Regions from separate parts of the Pseudomonas sp. PGPPP1 genome, predicted to be linked through region 1. Evidence: riboswitches for the same ligand, from Rfam matches in the RefSeq annotation. Region 1 holds a riboswitch; each other region holds the start of a gene.
What was found. Region 1 has a riboswitch for cobalamin ahead of CFE47_RS14830 (ABC transporter substrate-binding protein). Riboswitches for the same ligand answer to the same signal wherever they lie in the genome.
Positions count from the first base shown of each region.

Region 1 (9,523 bases):
ACGCAACCACCCACGCCCTTTCGATCAACCCTACCAACGGCGAAACCGTCGGCAGCTACCCGTACGAAAGCGAGTCGCAACTGGATGCCGCCCTGGACCGCACCACCGCCGCGTTCCGCACCTGGCGCCGCCAACCGGTAAGCCAGCGCGCCGAACTGCTGCTGGGCCTGGCCGCTGCACTGCGTGAACAAGCCGAAGACATGGCGCAGATGATCACCCTGGAAATGGGCAAACCCATCGCCCAGGCCCGCGCCGAAATCGAAAAATGCGCCCAGCTCAGCGAGTGGTACGCCGCCCACGGCCCGGCCATGCTCGCCCCGGAACCCACCCTGGTGGACAACGGCAGCGCGCAGATCGAATACCGCCCACTGGGCCCGATCTTCGCCGTGATGCCGTGGAACTTCCCGGTCTGGCAAGTACTGCGCGGTGCAGTACCGACCCTGCTCGCCGGTAACACCTTTGTGCTCAAACATGCACCGAACGTGATGGGCAGCGCGTACCTGATCCAGCAAGCCTTCCAAAAAGCCGGTTTTGCCGAAGGTATTTTTGAAGTGGTCAACGTGACCAACGAAGGCGTGTCCAAAGCCATCGCCGACCCTCGCGTCGCTGCCGTCACCCTCACCGGCAGTGTACGTGCCGGTATCGCCATCGGCTCCCAAGCCGGCGCCGCGCTGAAAAAATGCGTGCTGGAACTGGGCGGCTCCGACCCGTTCATCGTGCTCAACGACGCCGACCTCGACGCTGCCGTGCAAGCCGCGCTGATCGGCCGCTTCCAAAACAGCGGCCAAGTCTGCGCCGCCGCCAAGCGCCTGATCATCGAAGCCGGTGTGGTGGACGCCTTCACCGCCAAGTTCCTGGAGGCCAGCCGTGCGCTGGTGATGGGCGACCCGACGTCTGCCGCCACCTACATCGGCCCGATGGCCCGCTTCGACCTGCGCGACGAGCTGCACGGCCAGGTCCAGGCCACCCTGGAAGAAGGCGCCACCCTGCTGCTGGGCGGCAATAAAGTCGCAGGCGCAGGCAACTACTATGAGCCGACTGTATTGGCAGACGTCACCGACCAGATGACCTCGTTCAAACAGGAACTGTTCGGCCCGGTGGCATCGATCATCACCGCCCGCGACGCCGACCATGCCGTGGCCCTGGCCAACGACAGCGAGTTCGGCCTCACCGCCAGCATCTTCACCACCGATGCCGCAAAGGCTCGGGACATCGCTAATCAACTGGAAACCGGCGGGATCTTCGTCAACGCGTTCAGCGTGTCCGACCCACGGGTAGCCTTTGGCGGGATCAAGAAAAGCGGCTTTGGCCGTGAGCTGTCGCACTTCGGCGTACGCGAGTTCTGCAACGCGCAGACTGTGTGGCTAGACCGCAAATAACCTGTAGTGAGCGGGCTTGCCCCGCGCTGGGGGGCGAAGCCGCCCCAACAAGGCCGCTGAGGTGTTTCAGAAAAACCGAGGCGCCTGGGTTTAGGGCGGCGTCGCCCCCCAGCGCGGGCAAGCCCGCTCACTACAAAGTTCCCGTAAATCACTGTGATCGACTACCATACCGCGCCGGTTCCCAAACGGGACTAATAGGGAATCCGAAGCGCGACCCCTCGCGTCAATCGGAACTGCCCCCGCAACTGTAAGTGCCGAGCCTGCTCCTCAATGCCACTGGACCCCGTCCGGGAAGGCCGGAGCCTGGCGATGACGCATGAGTCAGGAGACCTGCCGGCCAAGCGTTATGACTCACCGGCGGGGTGTCCGGGAAGGACATCCTTGCCCTGCCCCTCGGCAGCGTTCATGGCTGTATTTCCACACCGTACCTCCCCAGCTCACTGTACGGTTCTCACGGAGATTGCCCCATGCTGCCACGCGTTACCGCCCTGCTCACCGGCCTTGGCTTCTGCGCCCTGGCCCAGGCCGCGCCCACTCACTACCCGCTGACAGTGGAAAACTGCGGCAGCAGCCTCACCTTCCAGCAAGCGCCCGCGCGCAGCGTGACCATCGGCCAGGCTGCCACCGAGATGCTCTACGCCTTGGGCGTGGGCGATACAGTGGTCGGCACTTCGTTGTGGTTCAACAACGTATTGCCGCAGTTCAAAGCGCAGAACGATAAGATCGAACGCCTGGCCAACAACGAGCCGAGCTTCGAAGCGGTGATCGCCAAGCGCCCGCAACTGGTAGCCGCCGAACTGGAATGGGTAGTCGGCCCCCAAGGCATGGTCGGTACTCGCGAGCAGTTCCACGAATTGAAAATCCCCACCTACCTGCTGCCCTCCGACTGCGAAGGCAAGGACAACCTGGTGGGCGCCGACGGCACGCGCCTGGAGCCGTTCCGCATTGAGACGATCTACAAAAGTATCAGCCAGTTGGCTGAGATCTTCGACGTCCAGGATCGCGGCCAACAGCTGAATGACGAACTCAAGGCGCGCCTGGCCAAATCCATCGCCACCGCGCAGGGCAAAGGCCTTAAGCAAGCCAGCGCCTTGGTATGGTTCTCCAGCTCCGAAATGGCCAGCGACCCTTACGTGGCTGGCCACAAAGGCATTCCGCAATTCATGCTGGAGACGCTTGGCCTGCACAACGTGGTGCAGTCAGATGAAGAGTGGCCCGCCGTCGGGTGGGAGACCATCGCCAAGGCCAACCCGACCTTTTTGGTGATCGCGCGCATGGACCGCCGCCGCTACCCCGCCGACGACCATGAAAAGAAACTCGCCTTCCTGCGCAGCGACCCGGTCACCCGCAACATGGACGCGGTGAAAAACAATCGCATCATCATCCTCGACGCCCTGGCATTGCAGGCCAGCATCCGCATGTTCGACGGCCTTGAACAACTGGCCACGGCCATCGACGGCTACGACCTGCCCAAATGATCCGCACCCTACTCGCCCTGGCCCTGCTCGTGGTTGCCGTACTCGCCGGCGTGGCCATCGGCGAAACAGCCATCTCGCCCCAGGTAGTGCTGCAGGTACTGGCCAACAAACTGTGGGCCGCCGGTTATGTGCTGGACCCAATCGATGAAGGCGTGGTGTGGAATTACCGTCTGACCCGCGCCCTGGTCGCCGCCGCATGTGGGGCCGGGCTGGCGACGTGCGGGGTGATTCTGCAGTCATTGCTGCGCAACCCGCTGGCAGATCCGTATTTGCTGGGCATCAGCGCCGGCGCCTCAACCGGTGCGGTGTTAGTGGCGCTGATGGGCGTGGGCGGCGGTTTGATTTCGTTGTCCGCTGGCGCATTTGTCGGTGCGATGGCGGCGTTTGCGCTGGTGATTTTGCTGGCGCGCGCCAGCGGTTCGTCCAGCAGCACCGGGCAGATCATCCTCGCCGGCATCGCCGGTTCGCAGCTGTTCAATTCACTCACCGCGTTCCTCATCACCAAGTCCGCCAGCTCTGAACAGGCGCGCGGCATCATGTTCTGGCTGCTGGGCAACCTCAGTGGCGTACGCTGGCCTTCCGTATGGCTGGCGGTGCCGGTGGCGGTCGCAGGGTTGGCGGTGTGCCTGTGGCATCGTCGCGCGCTGGATGCGTTTACTTTTGGCACCGACTCGGCGGCGTCGCTGGGCATTCCGGTGCGGCGTGTGCAGTTTGTGCTGGTGGGCTGCGCGGCGTTGGTGACAGCGGTGATGGTGTCGATTGTCGGCTCCATTGGCTTTGTGGGGCTGGTGATCCCCCATGCCGTGCGCCTGCTGTTGGGGACCGGGCATTCGCGCTTGCTGCCTGCGAGTGCGTTGGGCGGCGCTTTGTTTTTGATTGCGGCGGATGTGCTGTCGCGCACGTTGATCAAGGGCCAGGTGATTCCGGTCGGCGTGGTCACCGCATTGGTCGGCGCGCCGGTGTTTGCACTGATTCTGATCGGCCGGAGAAACGCACGATGAGCGTGATCAGTTGCCGCGCCCTGGGCTTCAAGGTGCGCGACGCCGAGTTGCTGCGCGACATTCACCTGGACGTGCAACAAGGCGAAACCCTCGGCATCGTCGGGCCAAACGGCTCCGGCAAATCCACCCTGCTCAAGCTGCTGGCCGGGTTGCGAGCACCGGCGTGCGGCGAGGTCCTGCTGGGCGGCCAACGCTTGGGGCAGTTGTCTCGCCGCACGATCGCGCAGCATTTGGCGGTGGTGGAGCAACAGGCCAACACCGACGACGCCATCCGCGTGTTCGACGCCGTGGCCTTGGGCCGCACGCCCTGGCTGTCGGCGCTGAGCCCCTGGTCCGTCGAAGACGACGCCATCGTGCGCCAGGCCTTGCACGATGTAGACGCCACCCACCTGAGCCAACGCGCCTGGCGCAGCCTCTCCGGCGGCGAACGCCAACGCGTGCACATCGCCCGCGCCTTGGCGCAACGGCCGCAGATTTTGTTGCTGGATGAGCCGACCAATCACCTGGATATCCAGCATCAGTTGGCGATTCTCAAAGGGGTTCAAGGGCTGCCGGTCACAACGCTGATCGCCCTGCATGACCTGAACCAGGCACTGACCTGTGATCGCCTGGCGGTGCTGGATCGCGGACGGTTAGTGGCACTGGGCAAGCCGATGGAGGTGCTCACGCCGCAACGGTTGCAAGACACGTTTGGGGTACAGGCGCATTACCTGACAGACCCGTTCGACGGGGCGCAGATTCTGCGGCTACGTTCGCACTGACCGATCACGATTACAAAAACACCCGCTCCCACAGATTCCTAAAGCAATCGCTGCATATGCGTCGTCTGCCACACCACATCCGCCTCGACATCCACCAACGCAAACCCCTGCCTCACCCAGAAATCAATCGCCCCCGGCAAAAACGGATGGGTATGCAAGTACACCACCTCAACCCCCTCCGCTTGCGCCAGCGCTTCAAGTGCGCGATACAACCGCCCTGCCAAGCCAAATCGACGAAAGGCTGGCAACACAAACAGGCGCACCACTTCCACCGTCTTACGGCCTTGGTAATTGAGTTGGGAGAAACGGTGGTCATACGGCAGATAACCAATGGCTGCGACGATCTGGCCGTCATTACGGGCGACCAAGAATCGCCCGTCGCCCTGTAGGTAAGTAGCTTCGAATTGCGCGAGGTCATCCGGCATGCCGACGGCGCTGAGCTTGGGGAACAATTCGGCGCGGGCCTGCAGGACGAAGGTCAACACTTGCGGGATATCAACCGCCACAACAGGCTGGATGATCACTGACGCAACTCACACACTGCACTGCCCTTTATCCCCGACGCATGCACACTGACATGGCGCACCGTAAAGCCGGGCTTCGCGACCAGCTTCTTCTCCTCCCAGGTACCAGCGTTTTCAACCTGATAACCGATAGCCCCATCCGCTTGCCAGGTCAGGCGCAGCGTATACACCCCGCGTTGGTCAGGGACCTGCTGGAACACGGTGTCGATGACCGGCTTCGCCTTGTTGAAGGTGCGCAGCTTGAATACACGCTGGTCACTGTCGGCCGGCGTGTAGCTGGAAAGGAACAACGTATCGTCCTCGGCCTTGTCCTCGGCGGCCGCAAGGATCACTGATGGCACCCACTTCTCGCCACGGTCCTGGTTGTCAGTGGTGACCTTGCAGGTCAACTGGCCATTGCCGGCGACGTCCTGGCGCAATGCGGTCTCGAAGTAGCCGTAGGGCACGTCGAAGCGCAACGTCTTTTCGGTGACGTGCTCGCAGCCGGCCAGCAGATATAGAGCCGATAGACCGAGGAATCCTTGCAGAACTTTCACGTGCATTCCTTGCCTTTGACATTGGGAGGCGAGAGGTTACTCGGACGGCAAGGGATTTAGAATCGCGCCGCTCAATTGATGGGTTATCCACTCGCGACCATGAGCCAACACACTTCTCGCCATCCCCACCGGAAAATGAATAAACCCATGCGCCGCCTCCGGCACCCGATACACCTGCGCCCCAGGCCATCGCTCGCCGATCAACAGCGTGTCGTCTTTAAGCGGGTCCAATTCCCCGACAAACATCAACGCCGGCGGCAACCCAGTGAAGTCGCCATACAGCGGTGACAACGGCGGCTGTCGGCGCTCATCGTCGCTCAGCCCCGGTGTGAGCAGGCGCAGCGCGTCGACCATGCCTGGCCCGTCCAGCAATAAGGTATCCGGCCCAGCGGCGCGTACGCTCGGCGTACCGGTCAGGTCGTAGACGCCGTAATACAGCAGCGCGCCGCTCACTCGCTTGAGCAGCTCCGGCGATTGTTTCAAGGCCAGCAACGTCGCCGCCGCCAGGTGCCCGCCTGCCGATTCGCCGACGATAATCACCGGCAGGCCCGCAAACTCATCAGCGTTCAGCAACCAGCGTGCGGCAGTGAGGCAATCCTCCAGCAAGCCTTCGACCGGCGTGTCGACCGCCAGCCGATAATCCACCGACACCACTGCCACATCGCAGGCGTCGACCATGCCCAGGTTGAGCTCGTCATCCATCTGCGCGTTACCGATTACCCAACCACCGCCGTGGATATCCAGCACCACGCCCTTGGGTTTACCGCTAGGGCGCAGGATGCGCAGAGGGACCGAGCCCGCGTACTGTATTTCAACCGCTGGTGCGCTTTTGAGTTTCTGACTGACGCGCAACAACGCCTGGATCAAACGCGGGGTCACGCGATTGCGGATTTTGAAGCGCGGCATCCACGCGAGCTTCTTGTTGAAACGACGCATCTCGTCCAGTTCCGCGTCGCTGGCAGGCCACAGGTTGTGAGCCATCAGCGGTTATTCCGCAAGATCGAAAAATTCAACGCCGCCGCCACGCACAGCCACGCCAGGTAAGGGAACAGGATCAAGCCGGTGATCAAATCCAGGCGCACCGCCAGCACCACCATTGCCGCCACGGTGAGCCACAGCACCGCCAGAATCACCATGCCCGCCAGGATGCGATGCGCGCCGAAAAATACCGGCGTCCACAGGGTATTCAACGCAATCTGCGCCGCCCACAGCGCCAATACAACCTGGCTGCCCGGGATCAAACTTAGGCGGTAACCGGCCCAGGCCAATAACAGGTAGATGATCGTCCACGCCACCGGGAACAGCCAGTTGGGCGGGGTAAAGCTGGGCTTGACCAGGGATTCGTACCAGGCACCTGGCTTGAAGAGGACGCCGGTGCTGGCGGCGGCGGCGCAGGCGAGCAGGAAGATGAAGAAGGTCATGGTCGGTCCTTGGCTGGGTGTTTCAGCTTGGACGTGTGGTAGACGGGTAAAAGTTCACTGCCAGGCGGCAGGCTACACAATCTTGAGCCAGGGCCAGCGCGCCTGATAACTCTTGGCCTTCGCCTCAAACAACGCCTGCTCTGGATGCACCGGGTTGATCCGCAGCACGCCCTGCTCCACATCCTCCAGCCCATACGGCGCATACACCTCGCCCGTCGCCACCTCCAAACCGATGCACGTGCCCGCTACCAGGTAGCGATCAATCCCCTGCTTGGCCGTGTGCAATTGCGGGTAAGGCCGGCCAAACCGCTGCCCATACCAAAGGTGCACCCGCGCCTGGTTCTTCACCTCGACATTAACACCCAGGTCCTGGAACAACGCCTCTGCCGCACGAATGACCGCATCCTCTGCCTCGTAGGACACGTCCGTATCGAAATAGAACACGTCGTAGTCCTTCACCCCTTGGTCAGCAGGCAAATTCGACTGATGATTCCACACGGCCTGGAACAGACAGCCTGCCGTCAGAAAACACTGGTCCAAGCCCAAGGCAGGCAGGCGCGCAGTGATTTCGGCGTTGACGGGATTGGCCATGGCCAGTTTGAGTAAGGTGTCGACGGTCAATGTCATGTGCAGTCCTTTAAGCGTGGCGCGCGGTCGCCTTCAGTTCACTGGCCCGATGGGTCGCCGCGTCATCGTAAACCACATACAACGACTCGGCGATCTGGCTTTTGATGGCTTTGGTGGACTCCAACCCCAGCACGAAACCTTCGGCTTTACCGCCTGCACGGTTAAGTTCTTCGTGGGTGGCGGCGCCGGTGATTGCGTCAAAGAGCTTGGTGGCGTGAGGGCCTACGCCTTTGGGCAGGCTGATTTGGTCGATGGACATGAGCGATACCTTGCAAGAGAGAGATCGGTAGCGCATGGAACCACTGCCGGGGAGGCATGGTAGACCGATATCTCCATCAAGGGGCTGTTTTCATGACCGCGCCTCATCCCATCGAAATCGCCTTATGCACGGCGATGTCGCGATATTGCCCTTTGAAATACAGCAATGGCTGAGCAGTTGCGGTTTCTTGCAGGTTCAGCGCTTTTACCTCACCGATAACGATCAGGTGATCACCTGCAGCATGTTCCGCGTGAATTTCACAATCAAGCCAGTGCAGGCTGCCGGCAATGATTGGATTACCCAGCGGCGACGCCTGCCAATCGACATCAAGCCATTTGTCGGTACCTCGCCGAGCGAACTGGTTGGAAATCCTGACCTGCTCACCCGACAGGATATTGACTGCAAACCGGCCCGCCTGGCGAATCTTGGGATAGCTGGCCGAACTGGACATGACGCTGAATGACACCAGTGGCGGGCTCATCGACACGCTATAGAACGACTGGCACGTGAAGCCAATTGGCTCGCCATCAATGTGTGAGGTAATCACTGTGATACCGGATGCGTAGTGCCCGAGCGCTTCGCGAAAGCTCAATGGCTCGATAGCAGTACTGGAAAGTGACATAGCAAATCCTGGATAGGGAGTACCACTCGAAAGTGCCACGGAGGGCCCACAGCGGATCGTTCATTGTTCGACCGACTGCGTCCCTTCCCACACACCACTTTCGACGTCGGTTCAACGCGAGTTCAACAGTTCTCGTCGGACTATTTCAGCACCTGCGCTTAACGCACTTAACTTGCCTCTTGCGACACCACGAGATAAAGGCGCCATGCCACAGTTGGTGCAAGGATAGAGTTTGTCGGCATCGACAAACTCAAGTGCCTTGCGCAACGTATTGGCGACTTCCTCGGGTGTTTCAATAGTATTGGAGGCCACATCAATAGCCCCGACCATGACTTTTTTGCCTCGGATGAGCTCAATCAGATCCATTGGGACGTGAGAGTTGTGGCATTCCAGCGAGACGATATCGATGCTGGATTTTTGCAGCTTGGGGAAGGCCTCTTCATATTGTCGCCACTCAGATCCCAGCGTTTTTTTCCAATCCGTATTGGCTTTGATGCCGTATCCATAACAAATATGCACAGCGGTTTCACACTTGAGGCCTTCGATCGCCCTTTCCAGTGTGGCAATGCCCCACTCGTTCACTTCATCAAAGAACACGTTAAAGGCGGGTTCATCGAACTGGATGATATCAACGCCCGCGGCCTCCAGCTCCCGCGCTTCTTGATTGAGAATCTTGGCGAATTCCCAAGCCAGTTTTTCGCGGCTTTTATAGTGGTTGTCATACAGCGTATCAATCATGGTCATTGGACCTGGCAGCGCCCACTTGATGGGTTGCTTGGTTTGCTGACGTAGAAACTTGGCGTCTTCGACAAACACAGGCTTTTGGCGCGCCACAGCACCTACCACCGTCGGTACACTCGCATCGTAGCGATCGCGAATTCTAACGGTCTCACGCTTTTCGAAATCTACGCCGCT
Region 1 is NZ_NKIG01000011.1:158,379-167,901, reverse strand. It holds gene CFE47_RS14835 (aldehyde dehydrogenase family protein) at 1-1,379, shown strand, start outside; cobalamin riboswitch at 1,538-1,731, shown strand; gene CFE47_RS14830 (ABC transporter substrate-binding protein) at 1,847-2,857, shown strand; gene CFE47_RS14825 (FecCD family ABC transporter permease) at 2,854-3,858, shown strand; gene CFE47_RS14820 (ABC transporter ATP-binding protein) at 3,855-4,619, shown strand; gene CFE47_RS14815 (GNAT family N-acetyltransferase) at 4,658-5,143, opposite strand; gene CFE47_RS14810 (hypothetical protein) at 5,140-5,679, opposite strand; gene CFE47_RS14805 (alpha/beta hydrolase fold domain-containing protein) at 5,716-6,660, opposite strand; gene tspO (tryptophan-rich sensory protein TspO) at 6,660-7,100, opposite strand; gene CFE47_RS14795 (nucleotidyltransferase family protein) at 7,173-7,727, opposite strand; gene CFE47_RS14790 (hypothetical protein) at 7,738-7,986, opposite strand; gene CFE47_RS14785 (flavin reductase family protein) at 8,090-8,608, opposite strand; gene CFE47_RS14780 (methionine synthase) at 8,720-9,523, opposite strand, start outside.

Region 2 (9,523 bases), on a different contig from region 1:
CGTGATCGTGCACAAGACCCACATCACGTACCCGTTCAGTGCCGAGAAAATGGCCCGCATCAAAGAACTGTTCTACAGCGGTAATTGGCAGGTCAACGCCTTGCCGGGCTACGGCCCGGGCCGCCGCGCCAACCCGTTCGACACCTTCGAAGCCATCCCGGCCAAGGCGCGCTACCAGTTCATGCTGGATAACGCCGAGTACTTCGTGCGCACCTTCATTCGTGGGCCGGTCTGCCGTGGGCAGATCGCCACAGACGTGATCCGCGACAACTTCTGGACCCTGTTCCAAGACCCCGATCACGACCTCTATATTACCGATGCGCGCTATCGCGGCCAGGCCACGCCGCTGCTGGCGATGCCGGGGCAGAACGATGACGTCGGCAGTGTGCTGAGCCTGTGGCTGGCCTACCGTGACAAGCGCAATGAATACGAGGCCCTGCGCCGTGACAGCTATGCAGAGGTGCCACCGCCGAGTTGGTCGAGCCTGTGGGCCGGCAACGACAACGCCTTGCTCACTATCTTCCGCCACTTCGACAGCGCCTCGGTGACCAAAGGCCTGATCGGTGAAGTGCCGCAGACGATGTGGCTGTTCGACTACCCGCTGCTGGAGCGCACCTATTACCAGTTGGCGGTGAACTTTGACGTGTTCGGCAACGTGTCGCACCAGGCCCAGACCCGGCTGTATTTCGACCTGATCCGCAATGGCGCCGAGCAGAACTTCCTGCGCCTGATGCCGGCAGATTCTCGTGATGATTTCCTCGATGACTGGTACCAGAACAGCGGCAAACTCAAGCTGTGGCTGGATTACGAGGCCATTGACGATGACAAGCCCACGGGGCTGCACCTGAACGAAAAAGACCCTAAGCGTGATTTCGCCAACCAACTGCTCACCCGTTATGGCGACCTGAATGCCAGCCCGGACCCGATCAACCGTTGCAGTGGCGCCTATTGTTCACGCGATGGCATCGATCCGGCGTTGCAGGATGCCGAGCAGGCCCTGAGCCGCCTGACTTCACGCCCTGCGGCGGGACTCAAGGTCATCGACCAATTGCCCGAAGCGACCCTGTTGCGCATCGAAACCACCAGCGGCAAGCGCGTGATCTACAGCATGTTGCGCAACCGTGCCCACAGTAACGTGGCATTCCTGCTCGGTGAGGCCTATCGCTATCAGCCTGGCCTGGACACCGTGACCATCTACCCCGGCGTACTCAGCAGCTACCCGAACTTCATGTTCAATATCCCTGCTCAGGAAGTGCCGGAGTTTGTGGCTCAGATGGAGCGGGCCAAGGACGCCAACCGCTTTGAAAAGATCGTCGACCGCTGGGGTGTACGCCGCAGTCACCCGCTGTTCTGGCAGTACTTCCACGATTTGTCGCAGTACATCCGTGAAACCACGCCGGTGGAAGAAGGGGTTTTGGATATGAATCGCTATGAAAACCTCTGACAGAGCGGATTAGTCTTTTCCGACAAAATTACTAGGACTTTGTACCTGCGTAATATTTTGGCGTAAACTGCCGGCAAGCCTGTGAGGAGTTTCCATGACTGCCATAACCATTACCGACGCCGCCCACGATTACCTGGCTGACCTGCTGTCCAAGCAGAACACCCCGGGTATCGGCATCCGCATCTTTATCACCCAGCCCGGCACCCAATACGCCGAGACTTGCATTGCCTACTGCAAGCCAGGGGAAGAGAAGCCTGAAGACACCGCGCTGGGGCTGAAAAGCTTCACCGCGTACATCGACAACTTCAGCGAAGCCTTCCTTGACGATGCCGTGGTTGACTACGCCACCGACCGCATGGGCGGCCAGTTGACCATCAAGGCGCCGAACGCCAAGGTGCCGAACGTCAACGCCGATAGCCCGGTGAACGAGCGCATCAACTACTACCTGCAAACCGAGATCAACCCGGGGCTGGCCAGCCACGGCGGCCAGGTGAGCCTGATCGACGTGGTCGATGACGGTATTGCGGTGTTGAAGTTCGGTGGCGGTTGCCAGGGCTGTGGCCAAGCGGACGTTACCCTGCGCGAAGGCATTGAGCGCACCCTGCTGGAGCGCATTCCAGAGCTCAAGGGTGTACGTGACGTGACCGACCACACGCAGAAAGAAAACGCCTACTACTGAGTAAGGCGTTCGCTGCGAACAAAAAACGGCGCCCCGTGAGCGCCGTTTTTTTATGCTTTAAATTCAGTTGCTTGCACTATCTATCTAACAAAGTAGATCAACTGTGGGACCTGGCTTGCCTGCGATAGCGGTACATCTGTAAGGCACATGTACTACATGACACACCGCCATCGCGGGCAAGTCCGGCTCCCACAGGGTTTTGTATTAAGTTCGCACTGTGTTCAAGGCCGATAAAGATGCGCATGCCCAGCCCGATACAGCGACGACTCACTAAAGCTGTCACTGGCCAGCACGCGGCCCACCACGATCAACGCCGTGCGCCGAAACCCCTTGGCGGCGACCTTGTCGGCAATATCAGTAAGCGTTCCAACCACCCAGTCCTGATCCGGCCACGTGGCGCGGTGCACCACGGCAATCGGGCAATCCGCGCCGTAATGTGGCAGCAGTTCAGCAACAATTTTCTCCAGGTGGTTGACCCCCAAGTGAATCGCCATGGTGGTGCCATGCTGCGCCAGGCTGCCGAAATCCTCGCCTGCCGGCATGCTGGTTTTGTCTGCATAGCGGGTCAGGATCACGCTCTGGGCGATGTCGGGCAGGGTCAGTTCGGTTTCCAGCAGCGCCGCACACGCCGCTACAGCGGTAACGCCGGGAATGATCTGGAAGGGAATGCCCAGCTCTCGCAAATGACGGATCTGCTCGCCAATCGCTCCATACAGGCTCGGATCCCCCGAGTGCACCCGCGCCACATCCTGACCCTTGGCGTGCGCTAACTTGATCAGGTCGATGATCTGTTCCAGGTGCAGTTCGGCGCTATTGACCAGTGTTTCTGCCTGATGACCTTCCAATACTGCCGCCGGCACCAACGAGCCCGCATAGATGATCACCGGGCAACTGCGGATCAGGCGCTGGCCTTTGACGGTGATCAATTCCGGGTCGCCGGGGCCTGCGCCGATGAAGTAGACGGTCATGGAGATTCCTGATGAAAAACGGGCGAGCATGAAGATTGCTCATGATCGGGGAGGGCAATTATCGAGAATTTATCCCGCGCAAGCCAATGCAAAGGTGGCTTGGAGGTTCTTTTTACGTGTAATCAACAGGCGAGAAGGGCTGCCGGCGAGGTGTTCGGCGAGGGCCAGGGCTGCGCTTTCAGCGACGCCATAGCAGCCGGTATGGGCAAAGGCCACGGCGGATTTGTGGCTCAGGCGGTCTGCAAAGGCTGCTAATTGCTCAGCGCTGAAACACTGCAACGGCAGATTCAGCGCATTGGCCAATGCCAGTATTCCTGGCTCGTCTTTTTTCAAATCGATACTGGCCAGCGCAGTAATGCTGTCGCGCTCAATACCGCCCTCGGCGAGGGCGGCATCAAACAGCTCCAACAGGGTATGAACATCACAACCCCGTTGGCAGCCCAGGCCGACCACTCGCGTCATGCCGAGTATTGTTCATCACGATTGCGGCGGAACAACCAGGCGCTGATCAGGCCTAGGGCCAGCCAGAACACCACGTTGGTCAACTGCGAAGCGATCTTGAACTGTGCTTCCAAGGCTTCCGGGGCCAGCATCGAATGCACCTCCGGCTGCGGCGCGCCGATCACGTGCGGCACCACCAGAATTGCCAGGCCCAGCGCTTTGAGCAGCCAGTTGCGACCGAACACCACCAAGGCGATGCCGGCGGCGGTGGACGCAGCGGTGCCGATCCACCAGATTTGCCGTTGTGCCAGGTCAGCCGCGGCAGTGCCCGGCAACTCAGGCGGCAGGCCCATGGTCGGCGCCAGCACGAACGTCGCGTAACCGGCCAGGCCCCAGAGCAAGCCTTGGGCGGTGCGGGTTGGCGCACGCAGGGTGTAGAGGCCGGCCAGCATCAAGGCAAAACCCACGGCAACCACCAAATTGCCGCCTGTGGTGGACAGCACGCGCTGCCAGCCATCTTCCGGCTCCCAGGCTTCGGCGTCATGGGTGTGGGCCGCGGCGCCTTCGGCATGCTCATGCACCACTTCGGCAGCAGCCGGGGCTTTTTCATAGGTTTCTGCCTGCAGAATCAGCGGGGCAACCCAAAAGCTTTGCAGTAGAGTCAGCAGCAGGGCCGCCAGCAGGCCGGTAAAACCTGCGGTTTGCGCGATACGCTTGATCATGTCGACAGGTCTCAGTGGCACGGGAACGCGGCGCTGTGGCGGGTATCGTGGGCAGCGTTGTGCACCGCCTCGATATGCGAGAACCCGGCGAAATACACCAGACACGCGCCGAGGATCGACGCACCGATGGCGGCGGTCAGGCGTTGGCTCAGGGTTGAGGTGCTGCTGTTGGCGTGCGAGGTGCTGCTGATGATCGACATGGCGCGTCCCTTCTGGGTTTCGGGGTGACACGAGCGCATGAAAACCCCGCGAGCCAGGCACGCAGGGTTTCGAACAGCGCCCGCCCACCGCGGGTTTGTTATCTGATTTTTTCGGGCCGGTCTCCGGGCTTGCGAGGGGAGGCTCTTGTAAAGAGTCAGCCTGAAAACGTCGCCTTCCCATGCTGGGGCACAGTGGATATAACGTTTCGCTCGCTTACCGTTGCGGGGGCAGCACCGGACTTGCCATAGGGGTATGGCTCACCGGTTTCCCGTTTCACCCTTTGCAGGGCACCCGAAACAAGATGTGTAGGAGAGCATGGGGGTGGGAGGGGAGTCAATTGGGATGTGCTTTGGATTGGGGTCATATCCGTTATTTAGGTAGCGGCGACTATTGGTTCCGCTCTTACAGCGGCTCACTTTTGAAAAGCGCAAAAGTAAGCAAAACGCTCTTGCCCCAACACTCGGCACCTCGCTTAGGCTCGGTGTGCCCTCACTCCGGCTTTGGAGCGTGGGCCGCCGCGATGGGCCATCCTTGGCCCAGCGCGGCTAACCCGGCGTCCTGCCGTGTTACCCACGCTCCAAAGCCTGCGTTCGGCCAGCGTGTTTGACGGGGCGCCCCAGATCAAAAGCAAGAGCGCGGCGGCCTGATAGCCGACCGGTTAGTGTGTGCCGATCAGCATACAAATGTATTAGGTGAGTAGTGGCTTGCTCTGGCTCTGGCTTTGTTTTTGATCTTGATCTTAGGCGCCCCGTTAAACACGCTGGCCGTAATTCGACATGGATTTGGGGGGTAAACCGGCAGGGATGCCGGTTTAGCCGCCCCGCGCCATGGATGGCGCGTGGCGGCGGCCCCCCAAATCCATGTCGGATTACGGGCATGCCGAGCCTAGGCGAGGCACCGAGTGTTGGGGCAAGAGCCCTTTGGTTACTTTGGGGCTTTTCCAAAGTGAGCCGCCGTAAGGGCGGAACCCTAAGTGGCCGTTACCGAAGAAACGGATATGTACACCAAGCCAACCAACCCAACCCCATCATTGACCATCCCCCAAGCACTGCGTAGCCTTGCACCCTCGAGGTTCTTCGGCCCCAGCCGAAGCTAAGAAGGGAACGCGGTCCAAGCCGCGGCTGCCCCCGCAACTGTAAAGGGTTCAGCTGACTGCCACGCCACTGCCGACAAGGCGGGAAGGCGCAGCCAGCGCCGGTCGCAAGACCCGCACGCCCCAAGCCAGGAGACCTGCCTCGCAACCGATTTTCAATTCAACCGGGCGGGGTGATCCGGTGACGAAATCCGCTGCTGCGCACTGTCGCAGGGCCTATCGTCCCGTATGCCCGCCCCAAAGGGCATCCGATGAAAACACTGGCCAAACTCCCCGTCACCATCGTTACCGGCTTTCTCGGTTCGGGCAAAACCACCTTGCTGCGCCATATGCTCGACAACGCTCAGGGCCGTCGCATCGCCGTGATCGTCAACGAGTTCGGCGAACTGGGCATCGACGGTGAAATCCTCAAACAGTGCTCCATCGGTTGCACCGAAGAAGAAGCCAACGGTCGCGTCTACGAGCTGGCCAACGGTTGCCTGTGCTGCACGGTGCAGGAAGAGTTCTTCCCGGTGATGCGTGAATTGGTCGCCCGTCGCGGCGACCTCGACCATATCCTTATCGAAACCTCAGGCCTGGCCCTGCCAAAGCCGTTGGTACAAGCCTTCCAGTGGCCGGAAATTCGCAGCGCGTGCACCGTGGACGCGGTGATCACTGTAGTCGACAGCCCGGCTGTGGCTGCTGGCACCTTCGCCGCGTTCCCGGACCAAGTCGACGCCCAGCGCAAACTCGACCCGAACCTGGATCACGAATCGCCATTGCATGAGCTGTTCGCCGACCAACTGGCCAGCGCCGACCTGGTGATCCTCAATAAAACCGACCTGATCAGCCCCGAAGACCTGGCCCGCGTGCGCCTGGAAGTCGCCGAAGAACTGCCGCCAGCCGTAAAAATCATCGAAGCCAGCAGCGGTCGCCTGCCGTTGGACGTGCTGATCGGCCTGGGTGCCGGCTCCGAAGAGCACATCGACGGTCGCCACAGCCACCACGATCATCATCACGAAGGTGAAGACGATCACGATCACGATGCCTTCGATTCGATCTCCATCGATCTGCCTCAGGCCGACGAAGCGCTGCTGCTCGACGCCCTGACGCAACTGGTTGTCCAGCACGGCATCCTGCGCGTCAAAGGCTTCGCTGCCATTCCTAACAAACCGATGCGCCTGCTGATCCAGGGCGTGGGCACGCGTTTCGACAAGCACTTCGACCGGGCGTGGGGCGCCGACGAAGCCCGCATTACGCGTCTGGTATTGATCGGCCAGGACCTTGATGCGGCGGGCCTCGAAGCGCAACTGCGCGCTGCCCTCAGCGTTTAACCCATGCACCTGCTCAGGACCCAACCCGGTGGTTTCGTCTCGGACGACAATATTGCCGACCTTGGACAAACCCCCGCTGAACTGGTGATCCTGTGCAGCGGCGATTCCAGCCTGGCGCTGTTGGCCGAAGCGGCTCAGCAGTTGCCCGATGACTATCCCAGCCTGCGGCTGGCCAACCCGATGCAGGTGCAGAACCATGCCTCGGTCGACCTCTATGTGGATGAGGTACTGCGCCACGCCAAGGTGATCCTGATCTCGCTGCATGGCGGTATCGGCTATTGGCGCTACGGCATCGAGCGGTTGGTGGAATTGGCCGAGCGCGGCGTCACGTTGATCCTGGTGCCGGGCGATGATCGCCCAGACCCTGAGCTCAGCGGACTGAGCACGGTAAACGCCGAAAGCCGCGACCGTCTTTGGCACTTCCTGCGCCAAGGCGGCCTGGGCAACGCGCTGGATTTCTATCGCTGCCTGGCCAGTGCTTACCTGGGCCGTGATTACGCCTGGGCCGAGCCGCAAACCCTGCCGCGCACCGCGATTTATCATCCACACAAAGCCAATCCGCGCTTGAACGACTGGCAGGCGGATTGGAACGCCGAATGGCCGGTGGCAGCGGTGCTGTTTTACCGCTCCCATTTGCAGGCGGCCAATACCGGTTTTATCGATGTGTTCTGCCAGCGCTTGCAGGCGGCGGGCCTTAACCCGTTGCCGATGGCGGTGGCCAGTTTGAAAGAGCCTGGCTGCCTGACGGTGGTCGAGGACTTGCTGGATGAAGTCAGCGCAGCGGTGATTCTGAATACCACCGGGTTTGCGCAGTCCAGCCCCGAAGCGCCGCATTTGCGGCCGTTTCGCCGCAATATCCCGGTAATCCAGGCAATTTGCGCCCAAGACAACGAACCGGGCTGGCAGGCCAGCGAGCAAGGCCTGGGCCCGCGTGATCTGGCGATGCATATCGCGTTGCCGGAGCTGGACGGGCGCATCATCAGCCGTCCAATCAGTTTCAAGGACCTGGCCTGGCGCAGTGAACGTAGCCAGTCGGACGTGGTGTGTTATCGCGCCGCGCCGGAGCGCATGGACTTTGTCGCCGAGCTGGCGCGGCGTTGGATCGAACTGGCCCGGGTGCCGAATGCCGACAAACGCATCGCGTTGATACTCGCCAATTACCCGACCCGCGATGGCCGTATAGGCAACGGTGTGGGGTTGGATACGCCGGCGGCAGCGTTGAATATCCTGCGTGCGCTGCAAGCTCAAGGGTATCCGCTGCCAAGCGAGTTGCCCGAGAGCGGCACTGCGTTAATCCACGATTTGCTCGGTGGCGTCACTAACGACCTGGACAGCCTCGACCTGCGGCCGTGCCACCAAAGCATGAGCCTCACCGACTACGAGGCGATGTTCAGCCGCTTGCCCCAAGCCAACCGCCAGGCCGTGCTGGAGCGCTGGGGCGCGCCGCATAACGACCCCATGTTCCGCGACGGCCGCATGATGATCGCCGGGCTGCGCTTGGGCCTGACCTTCGTTGGTATCCAGCCGGCTCGCGGTTATCAAGTGGACGCCAGCGCCGTTTACCACGACCCGGACCTGGTGCCGCCCCACGGATACCTCGCGTTCTACTTCTGGTTGCGCCACACCTACGGCGCCCACGGCGTGATTCACGTGGGCAAACACGGCAACCTCGAATGGCTGCCGGGCAAGGGCGTGGGTCTGTCGGAAAACTGCTGGCCCGACGCTTTGCTGGGGCCGCTGCCCAATATCTACCCATTCATCGTCAACGACCCGGGCGAGGGCGCCCAGGCCAAGCGGCGCACCCAGGCGGTGATCATTGATCACCTGATGCCGCCGTTGACCCGCGCTGAAACCTACGGCCCGCTGCGCAACCTTGAGCTGCTGGCTGATGAGTATTACGAGGCGCAGTTACTCGACCCACGCCGCGCCCTTGAGCTGCAAAAAGACATCCTCAAGTTGGTGCGCGAAACCCGTATCGACCAAGAGCTGAAGCTGGACAGTGATGCCGACGCCGCTATCTGGCTGCCGCGCCTGGACACCTACCTGTGTGACTTGAAGGAGTCGCAGATCCGCGACGGCCTGCACATATTCGGTGAGTCGCCCGAAGGCCGTTTGCGTATCGATACCTTGCTGGCGTTGCTGCGTATCCCCCGTGGTGATGGCCGTGGCCCACAATCCAGCCTGCTGCGGGTGTTGGCCAAGGCTTTCGCGCTGGGCTTCGACCCGCTGGACTGCGCCCTGGCTGAACCGTGGACCGGTCGCCGCCCGCTGGTGCTGCAGAAGATCGATGCGCAGTTGTGGCGCACCGCTGGCGACACCCGCGAGCGGTTGGAGTTGTATGCGGCGCGGCTGATCGAGCAGGCGCTGGAAGGCCCCCTTGAACAGCTGGAAGAGCCCGGCTGGGAAGAGGTGAAGGCGGTGATCGAAAGCCTGCGCATCGTCGTAGCGCCGCGCCTGGATGCTTGCGGTCCGGCAGAAATGCGTGGGTTGCTGGATGCCTTGAGTGGCCGTTTCGTACCGGCTGGCCCAAGCGGTGCGCCTAGCCGTGGACGGCTGGATGTGCTGCCTACGGGCCGCAATTTTTTCACTGTCGACGTGCGCAACCTGCCTACGACGACGGCTTGGCGCATTGGTTTCCAGTCGGCCAACCTGATCCTTGAGC
Region 2 is NZ_NKIG01000002.1:141,481-151,003, reverse strand. It holds gene CFE47_RS05265 (fatty acid cis/trans isomerase) at 1-1,444, shown strand, start outside; gene nfuA (Fe-S biogenesis protein NfuA) at 1,539-2,123, shown strand; gene cobM (precorrin-4 C(11)-methyltransferase) at 2,345-3,091, opposite strand; gene CFE47_RS05250 (cobalamin biosynthesis protein) at 3,161-3,553, opposite strand; gene CFE47_RS05245 (CbtA family protein) at 3,550-4,254, opposite strand; gene CFE47_RS05240 (CbtB domain-containing protein) at 4,266-4,454, opposite strand; cobalamin riboswitch at 4,552-4,765, opposite strand; cobalamin riboswitch at 5,508-5,707, shown strand; gene cobW (cobalamin biosynthesis protein CobW) at 5,800-6,861, shown strand; gene cobN (cobaltochelatase subunit CobN) at 6,865-9,523, shown strand, end outside.
Region 2: linked by a shared signal. The riboswitch ahead of CFE47_RS05240 (CbtB domain-containing protein) and the one ahead of CFE47_RS14830 (ABC transporter substrate-binding protein) in region 1 are both predicted to bind cobalamin.

Region 3 (9,523 bases), on a different contig from region 1:
CCAGGCGGCAGGCCCAGTAGGTCGGCAAGGGCCTGGGGCTCGAACAGCGAGACCCAACCCATGCCAAGGCCTTCGACTCGGGCCGCCAGCCACAGATTCTGGATGGCACAGGACAGTGAGGCCATGTCCATTTCCGGCAACGTACGGCGACCAAAGATGTGGCGCTCGCGATCATCCATCAGCGCGGCCACCAGCACTTCGGCGCAGTCGTGGATACCTTCGACCTTGAGTTTCATGAACTCGTCGGAGCGTTCGCCCAGGGCTTCAGCGGTCCGTACGCGCTCTTCTTCCACCAGATGCTGGATCTGGCCACGCAATTGGCGGTCGCTGATACGGATAAAACGCCATGGCTGCATCAGGCCGACACTGGGCGCCTGGTGGGCGGCCTGAAGTAGGCGATGCAGCAACTCAGGGGCAACCGTGCCGCCGCTGAAGTGGCGCATGTCGCGGCGTTCGGCGATGGCGCGGTAGACGGCGTCACGGTCGGCTTGGGGGAAGGCGTTGTCAGTCATGGCGCAAACAGTGCAGCCACCGCCGCAGGATTGGACGGAAAGTAAAAGTGCACGTAGGAAGCCGTCATCCGCCCCTGCCGATACACCGCCTCTGCCCCGCGCCCACCGTTGGGGCTCACGCCACGAGCAATCGGTTGCCACTCGGTACTGGTCAACGAGTGGTGATAGGTATGACCCCGCAGCACGCCTTCGGGCAACTCAACATTTTGCAGTGCCAGCGCCGCCAGCTTTTTCTGCATCACCGCATCGCCCTGCAACAGGCCGACCAGTTCGGCACGGGTGCCCTCCACATCGGTAAGCGAATCCAGCAGATAAAGCATGCCGCCACATTCGGCGAGCAACGGCTTGCCGGCCGCGTGGTGAGCGCGGATGGCGTTGAGCATCGGGGTATTTTCCGACAGTGCCTTGTGGTGCAGTTCCGGGTAACCGCCGGGCAGATAGAGGCTGTCGGCGTCAGGCAATTCGCGATCGTGGATCGGCGAGAAGAAGCGCAACTCAGCGCCCATCGCCCGCAACAGGTCGAGGCTCGCACCGTAGGTGAAGGCAAAGGCTTCGTCACGAGCCACAGCAATGCGCACGCCGTCGAGAAGCGGCTCGGCGACGATTTCTTCCGGCGCAGCAAAGGTTACCGGCGGCGGCAGCGCGACTTCGCAGCTGCTGCCCAAGGCTTGGGCGGCGGCGTCCAGGCGCACGTCAAGGTCATTCAGTTCGCTGGCTTGTACCAGGCCCAAATGACGGCTTGGCAATTCGATCCCGGTCTCGCGGGACAACGCACCGTACCAACGCAGGCCTTCAGTGAGACTGCCTTCCAACAGTTGCGCATGACGCAGGGTACCAACGCGGTTGGCCAGCACCCCGGCGAACGGCAAGTCCGGCTGATAACGGGCCAGGCCGAGGGCCAGCGCACCAAACGTCTGCGCCATGGCGGTGCCGTCGATCACACCCAGTACCGGCACGCCGAAGTGGCGCGCCAGGTCAGCGCTGGAAGGTGTGCCGTCGAACAACCCCATCACCCCTTCGATCAGGATGAGGTCGGCCTCCCCTGCCGCTTCCCACAACAGGCGGCGACTTTCCTGCTCGCCCACCATCCACATGTCCAACTGATACACCGGCGCACCGCTGGCGCGCTCGTGGATCATCGGGTCGAGGAAGTCCGGCCCGCATTTGAACACGCGCACCTTGCGCCCCAGGTTGCGGTGCAAGCGGGCAAGGGCTGCGGTGACGGTGGTTTTGCCTTGGCCGGATGCCGGTGCGGCGATCAATACGGCCGGGCAGTGACGGGGCTGATTCAAAGTTCGACGCCCTTCTGTGCCTTGATACCGGCTTGGAACGCGTGCTTGAGCATGCCCATTTCGGTGACGGTGTCGCCCATTTCGATCAATTCAGGCTTGGCGCCACGACCAGTGACCACCACGTGTTGCATCGGCGGGCGGGCTTGCAGGTCACTCAGTATCTGGTCCAGGTCGAGGTAGCCGTGCTTGAGGGCGATGTTCAGCTCGTCCAGCACGACCAGGCCAATGGAAGGGTCCTGCAGCAACTCGCGGGACACCGCCCAGGCCGCTTCGGCGGCGGCGATGTCGCGTTGGCGGTCCTGGGTTTCCCAGGTGAAGCCTTCGCCCATCACGTGAAAGCGCACTTGCTCAGGGAAGCGACGGAAGAACAATTCCTCGCCAGTGCTGTTGCGACCCTTGATGAACTGCACCACGCCGCACTGCATACCGTGGCCCATGGCCCGGGCGAGCATGCCGAACGCGGAACTGCTTTTGCCTTTGCCGTTGCCGGTCAGCACCAGCAACAAGCCACACTCATTGGGGGAATTGGCGATGCGCTCGTCGATCACGGCTTTCTTGCGCAGCATGCGCGCCAAGTGGCGTTCTTCACGGTCGGGGGAATCAGTCATGGCAGCTCTCCGTTGGGGCTGGACAAAAACGGCGGGCAGGAAAAAGACAATACAGACAGCCAAGCATCGCCCACCGTGATGCTGTTGGATGCTCCGGGCCGGTCTCCGGGCTCATGAGTGGCGCTCTATCTGGAGAGCAAGCCGACGTTGCGCCTTCCCATATCGCAGGCGATACAGTGGCAAAAGGCAGCGTCTTGACTCATTTACCGTTGCGGGGGCAGCGCCGGAATCGCGGCAGCACTGTGTACAAGTGCGCTCACTCACCGGCTTCCCTGTTTCACTCTGTCGACCCATGGGTCACAGAGCACCTGGAACAAGTCGCGAAGGGTAGTGGGTTGGGGGTGGAGCGTCAATTAAAGCCACCACAAAACAAATATGGGAGCGGGCTTGCTCGCGAATGCGGTGGGTCAGTCAATATATTCGGTGACTGACACTGTGCATTCGCGAGCAAGCCCGCTCCCACATTTGAACGTGGCTAGTTCAGGGATTACGCGCCAAGCTGCCTGGCAATACGCGTTTGGCACTCAGGTAAGCATTCTGCCAATACGCCTTGGATAAGGTATCCAGCTTCACCGTTCCGCCGGTTTGCGGCGCGTGTACGAAGCGGCCCTCACCCACGTAGATCCCGGCATGGCTGACCTGCGAGCCACCACCGGTGGCGAAGAACAGCAAGTCGCCGGTCTGCAGGTTCTGTTCGCTGACATCCTGGGCGCGCATCACGATCAATTCGCGGGTGGTGCGCGGCAGGGAGATCCCGGCGGCATCGCGGAAAACAAAACCGATCAGGCCACTGCAATCAAAGCCTGAGTCTGGCGTATTACCGCCCCATCGATAAGGCGTGCCGACCAGGCCCAGCGCGCGGAAGAGCACGTCTTCGGCAGCAGGCGAGTAATTCTGGGTGGAATAGTTGAACACCGGCTTCGGCTTGACGGCCACGGGCGCGGGTGGGGGACGGCTTGCGCAGGCGCTGATGAGCGCGGCGCAGAGAATAAGGATCAGGCGGGCCGAGGTCGACATGTGCAGAACAATCCTGGTCTGGATGCGGCTTTCGCTGCCGAACGCTGAAAACCAGAACGCGCAAGCAAAGCTCGCGCGAACGGATTCCAACAATATCCAGGGATTCTAGCGCTTACACGTCAAACTTCAAGTATCACTTTAAGTTTACTTGCTAGCGGTAACCGTAGTCGGGGCCATGGCGAGTGCGCGCTTGGCTTCGATGAAGGTTTTACTCCAGTAGCTGTCACCCAGGTTGTCGACTCGAACACCGCCACTGCGACGGCTGCTGGAGTGGATAAACTGGTTATCGCCCAAGTAGATACCGGCATGGCTCACACGGCCACGACCAGCAGTACTAAAGAAAAGCAGATCACCGGGCTTGAGGTTGTTGCGTGCGACCAACGGTGCATTCACGTTGATCATTTCGCGAGTGGAGCGCGGCAGGTTCATGCCAGCTTCTTCACGAAACAGGTAGCCGATGAAACCGCTGCAGTCGAAACCGGCTTCGGAGGTACCGCCGAAACGGTAACGGGTACCGATCAGGGACATGCCGCGTTCGAGGATGCTGTCGGCCAGAACTGGAAGCTGATAAGGCTTGCTGCCGGCAAAGTTGGCCAGTTCTGTCTCGGTTGCCACTTCTTCTTCATAAACAGTCGAAGATTGGGAAGCGACGAATTTTGCCTGGGACTGTTGCTGGGATTTTTGCTGCTCTGCCACTTGCTGAGGGTGGGAGGCGCAACCAAACAACAGGGTAACGAGTGCGAGAGGCACGAGGGGTGCGAAGCGATTTAGCATGGGCACGACCGTGGCTGATATGTAAAGAAGTCGAGACTATGCCCACTATCGGATCGATTTGCAAATTCAATCGCGATCTATGTGACTTCTTGTTTGGACTATGACATCTAAGCCCTTAACACCCTTTACCTGCCTTTTGCGTGGCCAAACCGGCTAAAACGCAGGTTTTCTGACGCCTGGAATTTGCCGAAAGCCCCAAAAACAAAGGGCTGACTACCAGCCGAGGGTTTCTTTCAGGAAGGGAATGGTCAGCTTGCGCTGGGCCTGCAAAGACGCCTGGTCGAGCTGTTCGAGCAAATCGAACAACGCGCTCATGCTGCGGGTGCCACGGGTGAGGATAAAGTGCCCGACTTCGTCGGTGAGGTGCAGGCCGCGACGAGAAGCACGCAACTGCAGGGCACGCAGTTTGTCTTCGTCGGACAGCGGGCGCATTTGGAAGATCAGCGCCAGGGTCATCCTCGACTTGAGGTCGGCCAGCTTGATCGGTAACTCTCGCGGCGAGGTCGATGCCGCAATCAGCAAGCGCCGACCGCTGTCACGCAGGCGATTGAACAGGTGAAACAGCGCTTCTTCCCATTCCGCCTTGCCAGCGATGGCCTGCAGGTCATCCAGGCAGACCAGTTCGTATTGCTCAAGATGGTCGAAGATCCCAATGCCACGGTCCATCAGCTCTGCCAGAGGCAGGTAGACCGCCGGCTCGCCCATCTGCTCGAAACGCAGGCACGCAGCCTGCAACAGGTGGGTACGCCCTACGCCGTGCTTGCCCCATAGGTAGATCAGGCTTTCGGTCCACCCGGCGTCGGCTTCGCATAGCCGCTCGACATAGCCGAGTGCAGCGGCATTGGCGCCTGGGTAGTAGTTGATAAAGGTGGCGTCATCACGCAGACGCACACCTAAGGGCAGCTGAATCGGTTTCATGCTGACTGAACGGCTCCAAACGAACCGTTAGTGGCCTCTGTGTAAAGTTTGCAAAGTTTATACCCGTGACGCCGGGCGCACAATGCAGCAGACCACAAGCAAAATCAAAGGTTTGCGTTAACTTGCAGGTTTTTTTGCAGATTGTTTGACGCAATGCCCCAGAAACAACAAACCCGGCCAAGGCCGGGTTTGTTACGCAACGGTTACAGGTCGGGGTCTTCAACCCCGGTGTACACATCCGAATCCTTGTACAGATCGTGCACATGGCGCACCAGCACCATGATCACCGCCGCTACCGGCAGTGCCAACAGGATGCCCGTAAACCCAAACAGCTCACCGCCCGCCAGGATCGCGAAGATCACCGCCACCGGGTGCAGACCAATCCGGTCCCCCACCAATAACGGCGTCAGCACCATGCCTTCCAACGCCTGGCCGACCATGAACACCGCGACAATCCCGAGCATCGGGTACAAGTCGCCACCGAACTGGAACAACCCGGCCACCAAGGCCGCGCCGATACCGATCACAAAGCCCATGTACGGCACGATAGCGGCCAGGCCAGCGATCAAGCCGATCAACAGGCCCAGCTCCAGGCCGATTGCCATCAAGCCCGCTGCGTAGATGATCCCCAGCGCCAACATCACCAGCAACTGGCCACGCACAAACGCGCCCAGCACCTCATGACACTCTCCGGCCAGGGAGACGATTTGCTCCTCACGGTTACGCGGCAGCAGGCTGCGGATCTTGGCCATCATGATGTCCCAGTCGCGCAGCAGGTAGAACGCCACCACCGGGATCAATACGAGGTTGGTCAACCAGCCGATCAGCGCCAGGCTGGATGCAGTGGCCTGGCTGAGCACCACACCGACGATGTCGGTGGTTTGGCCCATATGCTCGCTGATGGCCGCCTTGACCTTGTCGAACTTCCAGAACCCATCCGACAACCCCAGCTTGGCCTGCGCCCACGGCATTGCCGTGTGCTGCAACCAATCGAGCATCTGCGGCGCCAATTCATAGAGGCGAAACAGTTGCTTGGCCAGCATCGGCACCAACACCAACACCAATGCCGTGATGATCAAGGTAAACAAGGCGAACACCGCCACCACACCCAAGGTACGCGACAGGCCGGCTTTTTCCAGGCGATCCACCACCGGATCGAACAGATAGGCCAGCAGTAACGCAACCAGGAACGGCGTCAGGATCGAATGCAGCAAAAACACAAAACCGCACAGCAGGACAATCCCGCCAAGCCACACCCAACGACGCGTATCCGCCATAAACCACTCCACCCTTTATTTGCTTCTATCTATATAGAAGAACATTTACCAATGAAAACGCAGTTGCGCCTGGGGTTCAGGTGCGGCAGGTGCCTGAGCGCCCTCTACCACCGGTTGTGGAGCCGGCGATTCACCTGCGGGCACCTCCTGCAACTTGGCCAGGCTCAATTGAGTACGTAGTTGATCGGCGCTGCCATTGACGCGATACACAATGCGGTTGCCGTCCACCCGTTGGGGCTGGCCGCCAAAAGGCTCGAGCAGATGACCCAGCGCGGCATAACGTTCAAGGGTCATGCCCTGCACTTCCAGCAACTGTTCAGTGCTGACACCCGGCTTGACTGCAAAGCGCGGCGCCAACTTCTGGCTGACCGCCAGCATCACCGCATCGGCCACGGCGCCAGTGTCAGCGCCTTGGGCAGTGCCCTGCTCGCTCTTGTCGCCCAGCCACAAGCGCCACTTGGCTTGCCATTGATTGCCTTCCTGGCGCGCATGCACGGCCAGCAACGCATCGGCGCCGTAACGTTCGGATGCCGCACGCAGTGGCGTGGCATCGGCACTTTCAAGATTGGGTGCGGTGGCGACGACCTGCTCTTCCAGGTCACCCAACGGCAGGCGCAGCGGCAAGCCGCGGTGTTGTGCCGCGCGGCGCAGTGCTTGCGCGACAGCCTGGCCATCGCCCACCAGGCTGCTGCCGTCAGTGGAATCGTTCAGCCACCAGCCGAGAATCGACGGACGATTGCTGCCCCAGATCGACAGGCCGGCTTCACGCAAGACGCGATCAGTGCTGACTGGGTCAAAATCCACCTGCAGGCTTTCGGGCGGCCCTGCGTCGTAGCCGTACTGGCTGATGATTTGTTGCGGGTCCTTGCGTACCGCCGCCAGGCCTGGGCCATCGGCGGCCTTGGCGTCACCGGTCAGGCGGATCACCAGGGTTTGCACGGCACGCTGGGTGGCCTGGTCGCGCTCTTGGGGCGACTGGCTGCTGACAGGTTCCAGAACTTGATACAGGCCATTGAGGGTTTCGGCATGACTCGCCAGGCTGACCAACGACAAGCAGCCCACAAAGAAGAATTTACACAGACGCATGGAAGATTCCCGAACGACAAATTTAGCGGCTGGAACAGACCGCGTGAATCCGGTGTTGCAAGGCTGTGACCACAGCGACCGGTAAAACATTCACAGGGTCTTGGTAAGTTTTCGTACTGTCATAACGCTAGCGCATTCAAGGCTATACCTTAATACGCACCAAAGCCGAGCCGAATAGCTTTTTTTTAACCGGCTTTTTTGATCTATATGGCCCTGCCCGTCGGCCCGAGGATGGCCGCTGCCCCTCAAGCCTGATAAAATCGCGCGCCTTCGCAGACCGTCAACGGCGTGGCCTTTATAAAAGCCCCCGCCAACTCGGTCGTTACCCCTGAATCCCCCCTAAAGGCCTGGATCATGAGCAAGCAACCCTCCCTGAGCTACAAGGACGCCGGTGTAGACATCGACGCCGGTGAAGCATTGGTCGAACGCATCAAGAGCGTCGCCAAGCGCACTGCGCGCCCCGAAGTCATGGGCGGCCTGGGCGGTTTTGGCGCCCTCTGCGAGATCCCGGCCGGCTACAAGCAGCCTGTACTGGTCTCCGGCACCGACGGCGTGGGCACCAAGCTGCGCCTGGCACTGAACCTGAACAAGCACGACAGCATCGGCATCGACCTGGTCGCCATGTGCGTCAACGACCTGGTGGTCTGCGGCGCCGAGCCGTTGTTCTTCCTGGACTACTACGCCACCGGCAAGCTCAACGTCGAGACCGCTACCCAGGTAGTGACCGGCATTGGCGCGGGTTGCGAGCTGTCGGGTTGCTCCCTGGTAGGCGGCGAAACCGCTGAAATGCCAGGCATGTACGAAGGCGAAGACTACGACCTGGCCGGCTTCTGCGTCGGCGTTGTAGAAAAAGCCGAGATCATCGACGGCTCCAAGGTTGCCGCCGGCGACGCCCTGCTGGCCCTGCCATCTTCCGGCCCGCACTCCAACGGCTACTCGCTGATCCGCAAGATCATCGAAGTGTCCGGCGCCGACATCGAGAACATCCAACTCGACGGCAAGCCGCTGACCGACCTGCTGATGGCCCCGACCCGCATCTACGTCAAGCCTCTGCTCAAGCTGATCAAGGACACTGGCGCTGTCAAAGCCATGGCCCACATCACCGGTGGCGGCCTGCTGGACAACATCCCGCGCGTACTGCCAAAAGGCGCCCAGGCCATCGTCGACGTGGCCAGCTGGCAGCGTCCTGCGGTATTCGACTGGTTGCAAGAGAAAGGCAACGTCAACGAAACCGAGATGCACCGCGTACTGAACTGCGGCGTAGGCATGGTTATCTGCGTCGCTCAAGAGCACGTTGAAACCGCACTGAACGTGTTGCGCGAAGCCGGTGAACAGCCTTGGGTGATCGGCCAGATCGCCACCGCACCGGAAGGCGCCGCCCAGGTTGAACTGAAGAACCTCAAGGCTCATTGATGTCCCAGACCTGTGATGTCGTGGTGCTGCTCTCCGGCACCGGCAGTAACTTGCAGGCCCTGATCGACAGCACGCGCACCGGCGATAGCCCGGTGCGCATCGCTGCGGTGATCTCCAACCGCAGTGACGCCTACGGCCTGCAACGCGCCAGGGACGCGGGGATCGACACCCGCTCGCTGGATCACAAGGCCTTCGAAGGCCGCGAAGCCTTCGATGCCGCCTTGGTCGAACTGATCGACGCCTTCAACCCCAAACTCGTGGTACTGGCCGGCTTCATGCGCATCCTCAGCGCTGACTTCGTGCGGCACTATGAAGGGCGCCTGTTGAATATCCACCCTTCCCTGCTCCCCAAGTACAAAGGCATGCACACGCACCAACGCGCGCTCGATGCTGGCGACAGCGAGCATGGCTGCAGCGTTCATTTTGTGACCGAGGAACTCGATGGCGGGCCTCTGGTCGTACAGGCAGTGGTTCCGGTAGAGTCTGACGACTCGGCGCAGACACTTGCGCAACGGGTTCACACCCAGGAACACAGGATTTACCCACTGGCTGTTCGCTGGTTTGCCGAGGGACGGTTGATTCTTGGTGACCAGGGTGCATTATTGGACGGTCAGTTACTTGCGGCC
Region 3 is NZ_NKIG01000010.1:59,729-69,251, forward strand. It holds gene bluB (5,6-dimethylbenzimidazole synthase) at 1-512, opposite strand, end outside; gene CFE47_RS13545 (cobyrinic acid a,c-diamide synthase CobB) at 509-1,804, opposite strand; gene cobO (cob(I)yrinic acid a,c-diamide adenosyltransferase) at 1,801-2,412, opposite strand; cobalamin riboswitch at 2,492-2,739, opposite strand; gene CFE47_RS13555 (C40 family peptidase) at 2,893-3,429, opposite strand; gene CFE47_RS13560 (C40 family peptidase) at 3,574-4,203, opposite strand; gene hda (DnaA regulatory inactivator Hda) at 4,417-5,121, opposite strand; gene CFE47_RS13570 (AI-2E family transporter) at 5,325-6,398, opposite strand; gene CFE47_RS13575 (DUF2066 domain-containing protein) at 6,444-7,484, opposite strand; gene purM (phosphoribosylformylglycinamidine cyclo-ligase) at 7,839-8,897, shown strand; gene purN (phosphoribosylglycinamide formyltransferase) at 8,897-9,523, shown strand, end outside.
Region 3: linked by a shared signal. The riboswitch ahead of cobO (cob(I)yrinic acid a,c-diamide adenosyltransferase) and the one ahead of CFE47_RS14830 (ABC transporter substrate-binding protein) in region 1 are both predicted to bind cobalamin.